Regions from separate parts of the Alcaligenes faecalis genome, predicted to be linked through region 2. Evidence: predicted binding sites of a transcription regulator. Region 2 holds the regulator's gene; the other holds the start of a gene.
The links. Region 2 encodes LexA, which represses DNA repair genes until DNA is damaged. Its sites were predicted from a motif close to ACTGTATNNNNATACAGT; they were not measured.
Positions count from the first base shown of each region.

Region 1 (2,403 bases), 750 kb from region 2:
ACATAGAGGACACAGGAGAAGACAGCTCGTAATCCAAGCCCATCTGCTGGCTGGCCGCGCCCGCCTCCCGACTTTTTTCACTCCAGCAAAGCTGCTCTGGTGACCAGCCTGCCGCCAGAGCGCGCAAGGCTTGCTCACGCCAGGCGCTATAGCCGCCGTCAACCTGCAAGCTCACCATGCTCGCCCCCCATCGTCAGGAACAAACCCGGCCGGCGAACAGAGCGTACTCATAAGAGACTCAATTGCTGCGGATTGGTCGACAGCATGCGCCGCAATTTGTCGGACGTCGCGTCGGCAAGGCCAGGACGGTAATCCTGTACCACGACAAAGGGCTGCAATGTTTTGATGGAGCAACGTAAACGGATCAGATCCTGATACCGGATAGCCCGCATCTGACGCAACTCGACCAAACGCTTGGCATTACGGACACCAATGCCGGGCACACGAGCAATCAGGCGCTCCGGCGCCCGGTTCAGATCCACCGGAAATACGGCCCGGTTGGACAAGGCCCATGACAATTTGGGATCAATATCCAAGGGCAAATCGCCCTTGTCCTGAAACAGCTCCTCGGCCCGAAAACCGTAACTACGCAGCAAGAAATCGGCCTGATACAGCCGATGCTCTCGCAGGAGCGGTGGCGGCTGTGCGGGAAGCGCCGACGAACTATCCGGAATAGGACTGAACGCAGAGTAATACACCCGCTTGAGCTTGTAGGCACCGTACAGATTTTGCGCTGTTTGCAAGATATTGCGGTCGTCCGCCGCATCCGCACCCACAATCATTTGCGTGCTTTGTCCGGCGGGTACCTTGGGAAGTTTTTCTTCCTGCGCCTGCTCCTGGGCAAGACGGATCACCCCCATCGCCCGCTTGATCGTGTGGCCACTTTTCTCGGGCGCCAGGCGATGCAGGCCCGCATCCGTAGGAAGTTCGATATTGACGCTGAGTCGGTCTGCATAATGACCAGCCAGCGTGATCAACTGCGGATCGGCATCCGGAATGGTTTTAAGGTGGATGTAGCCACGAAAATGGTGATCTTCGCGCAGGGAGCGCGCCACCTCGACCAGACTCTCCATGGTGTAGTCCGAGCTTCGTATGATGCCCGAGCTCAGGAACAGACCATCTATATAGTTGCGCCGATAAAAATCCAACGTCAGATCCACCACTTCCGCCGGCCGGAAACGCGCGCGTGGCACGTTGCTGGAGCGCCGGTTCACGCAATACAGGCAGTCATACTGGCAAAAATTGGTCAGCAGTATCTTGAGCAGCGACACGCAGCGCCCGTCCGGCGTAAAGCTATGGCAAATACCGGCACCGGTACTGGCACCCAAGCCCGTACGCCCACGGGAATCCCGTTTAGGCGCGGCACTGCTGGCGCAAGAGGCATCGTACTTTGCCGCATCGGCCAGAATTTCGAGTTTGCGCGATAGCTCCATGATCGAAATACTGTATATAAAACCAGCATTATACAGTTTTCGGCCCGGGCGTCACGGACCCGGCGCGTTTTCAAAGAGGGCAAGCGGCCGGACTTGTCCGGCAAGGGACAAGCCAGCCAAGCCAGCTCAAGCCAAGGGGTCAAGCATCCAGAAGCTTGATCAAGGCCTCTTGGTGATTGGATCGGGCTTCCAGCAATTGCCGCCCTTCTTCGGTCAACATGGCTATCAGGGGAGCGGGAAAAGGGGAAGGAGTCTGCGTCGTTTGAGGGATGGCTTGGACTAATCCCAGCGACTGTAATTGTTCGAAAACAGCTTGTTTCTTGTGCCAGGGAGTTTGGCGTAAGCGCACGAGCTCAAGAGTGTTCCAAATAGTGGGGTTGAGCTGCGGAATAGTAATGGAGCGCTGAAGTTGCGTCATACAAGGCCCTTAATTAAGACCACCCATACCGACATTGTGTGCCCATAAGAGGAGGTCAGCCAGAAAGCATCCCTATACCGTACAACATAACAATGTACAGAATATTTCAAGGAGTTCTGACAGACATCGTCGCAGCGCTCCTTCAAGACTCCAATAAGCAATAACCCGCGCTTGCGTCCTTGCAGGCCCGGGAAAATCAGTCCGGGCCCTGTTTTTTCGCTCAGGTTTTTTGTCGCAAAATTGCTCCGAAAAGCAGCAAAAACACAACAAAAGAGGCCAGGCCAGCCAGCCCCAGATTTGCATTCAAGCCATAGGCATCCACAAACTGCCCACCCAGCCAGGAGCCAAGCCCTATGCCGATATTGAAGACAGCCACGTACAACGCGGTGGCTACCTCAACCGCGTTGGCAGCAGCCTTCATCATCCAGCTCATCAGCCCTACCGACACCCCGCCATACGCCAGGCCCCAAAGCAGCAAAATCGCACCTCCACTCAGCGGTGAACCACCCACTGTCAAGAAAAGCAAAGCAGTGATGCTTAGACCCAACGCTA
Region 1 is NZ_CP023667.1:617,568-619,970, reverse strand. Features, by position in the region: gene CPY64_RS02880 (UdgX family uracil-DNA binding protein) at 1-178, opposite strand, end outside; gene CPY64_RS02875 (putative DNA modification/repair radical SAM protein) at 228-1,433, opposite strand; gene CPY64_RS02870 (hypothetical protein) at 1,573-1,851, opposite strand; gene CPY64_RS02865 (MFS transporter) at 2,072-2,403, opposite strand, start outside.
Region 1: the regulator LexA is predicted to act here: its motif matches at 1,443-1,460, upstream of CPY64_RS02875 (putative DNA modification/repair radical SAM protein).

Region 2 (2,403 bases):
CGGTGAGTTGCTGACCATCGAAGTGGCCGATATGCCCGGTAAAGGCAATGTGCTGCGCACCGGCTCGATTGGCGACGTGATGAAAGAGTCGGTTGAAGCGGCTCGCACAGTCGTACGTTCGCGTGCCCAGAAGTGGGGCATTGCCAATAGCGTGTTTGAAAAGCGTGACCTGCACGTGCACTTTCCTGAAGGCGCCACGCCCAAGGATGGTCCATCGGCCGGTATCGCCATCACGACTGCTATCGTGTCCAGCCTGACGGGTATTCCGGTTCGTGCCGACGTGGCCATGACGGGTGAAATCACCTTGCGCGGCGAAGTTCTGCCTATCGGTGGCTTGAAAGAGAAGCTGTTGGCAGCGCAACGCGGCGGTATCAAAACCGTGATGATTCCGGAGGAAAACGTCAAAGACCTGGCCGATATTCCAGATAACGTGAAAAACACGCTGGAGATCATTCCCGTGCGTTGGATTGATCGCGTACTGGAAGTGGCTCTGCAAGACGCTGTAACGCCTCTGAGTGACGAAGAAGTTGCTCGCCTGGCCGCTGAGGCCTTGGCAGCAACGCGTGCCGCTGGCGCTGGCTCTGAGTCCTTCAAGCACTAAGCTTTAGCTTCAGTAAGACGCAAAACAGGCCACCTTGATTTCAAGGTGGCCTGTTTGCTTTTTAGCTGGACTGATCGTGTGTTTGCAGTCAGTCATATTGATTACAAGCAGAGAGTCAGATCTTGTTGGTGGTGCTCACAGTATTGTGCGGGGGCAAGCCTGTTCAACTCGTTCCAGAAGCATAGGCCACTGCCCATACACACTGCAGCAGTGATCTTCGCCGTAGATATAGCGGTAACTATAATCGTCGCTGCCGCTGCTCTGCGTCTACTTCAATCTGCAGAGCGGCATGTATCCTGACTAATAAAAAACCCCATGCACCAAACGGTATATGGGGTTTTTCCTTATCAGGTCCACCCAGCCTATAAAACAGGCTGGGTGACCAAGAGAGGCAGGGCTTAATGCAGTGGGCTGGTACGAATCAGACCAACAGCAATGCCTTCCAAAGACAGGGAATCCGGATCGGTGACGACGATAGGCTCAAAGTCCGGATTCTCGGGCAAGAGGACTACCTGATTGCTGGAGCGCGACAGGCGCTTGACGGTGACATCGTCGCCAATACGGACCACCACGATCTGCCCATTACGTGCTTCGCTGGCTTTCTTGACGGCCAGCAGGTCGCCATCAAAAATGCCGGCGTCTTTCATGCTCAGGCCACGCACGCGCAGCAGGTAATCCGGCGTTTGGGTGAACAGGGTAGGGGCGACGCCAATCTCGCGTTCGATATGCTCGGTAGCCAGAATAGGGCTACCGGCAGCCACGCGACCAATAATGGGCAGCAAGAGGGCATCAGCCAGATTGGCCAGGGCGCTGCTGCTGGGCGCTGCGTTTTCGCGGGTATCCGTGCCGAGCAGGCGTATGCCGCGCGAGGCACCGGCAGTCAATTCGATAGCGCCTTTGCGGGCCAGAGCTTTCAAATGATCCTCTGCCGCATTGGCGGATTTGAAACCCAACACCTGAGCAATCTCAGCTCGAGTAGGAGGGAAACCCGTCCGTTCGATTTCAGAACGGATGATGTCCAGCACTTGTTGTTGGCGTGCAGTGAGCTTGGCGGTCATAGTATTGTCTGCTGAATATATATACAGTAAAGATTGTGCGTTACAGTTGGCGTTTTTGCAAGCGGTGAGGACCTTAAAGGCTTAATTTTTGACCCTTTCGGCTGCTCAGGCGGATTGGGGCCAATCCTTGCGGTCCATGGTGTACAGCACATGAGGTACCAGCTTGTGGCCTGCCGCTACACCGGGGTGATCAAAGGTGCCAGCTTGCTCTGTCATGCCCAGGCGTTGCATGACGGTTTGCGAAGGCAGGTTCAACCGGGCGGTATACGCCACAATTTGCGCCAGGCCCAGCTCGTCAAAGCCAAAGTCCATGCAGGCGCGAGCTGCTTCGGTGGCGTAGCCTTTGCCCCAGTATTCAGGCAGCAGACGCCAAAGCACTTCCACGCAAGGCTGAAAGTACAGATCGGCGGTCGGGCGGTTCAGACCCACCATGCCGATGAAGGCCCCGCTTTCCTTCAGTTCTACTGCCCACGGGCCCCAGCCATGTTCTTCGATCAAGCTTTGGCTACGGTGAGCGATGGCATCACTTTGTGTGCGGTCCAGGGTGGCTGGATAAAAGCGCAGCGCGTGGGGATCGCTATTCAAGCGGAAGAAGGGTTCCAGGTCCGTCGCTTTCCAGGGGCGCAGGAGCAGGCGTTCGGTGTTCAGGGAAATGGCGTCTGTCATGGTAGTACTCCAAGGGCTGGAACGACAACGCCCTTCCGAAGAAGGGCGTTGGGGGCGGTAAGGACAGCCTGCTTATTT
Region 2 is NZ_CP023667.1:1,365,570-1,367,972, forward strand. Features, by position in the region: gene lon (endopeptidase La) at 1-601, shown strand, start outside; gene lexA (transcriptional repressor LexA) at 1,000-1,659, opposite strand; gene CPY64_RS06280 (GNAT family N-acetyltransferase) at 1,765-2,325, opposite strand; gene CPY64_RS06285 (amino acid aminotransferase) at 2,398-2,403, opposite strand, start outside.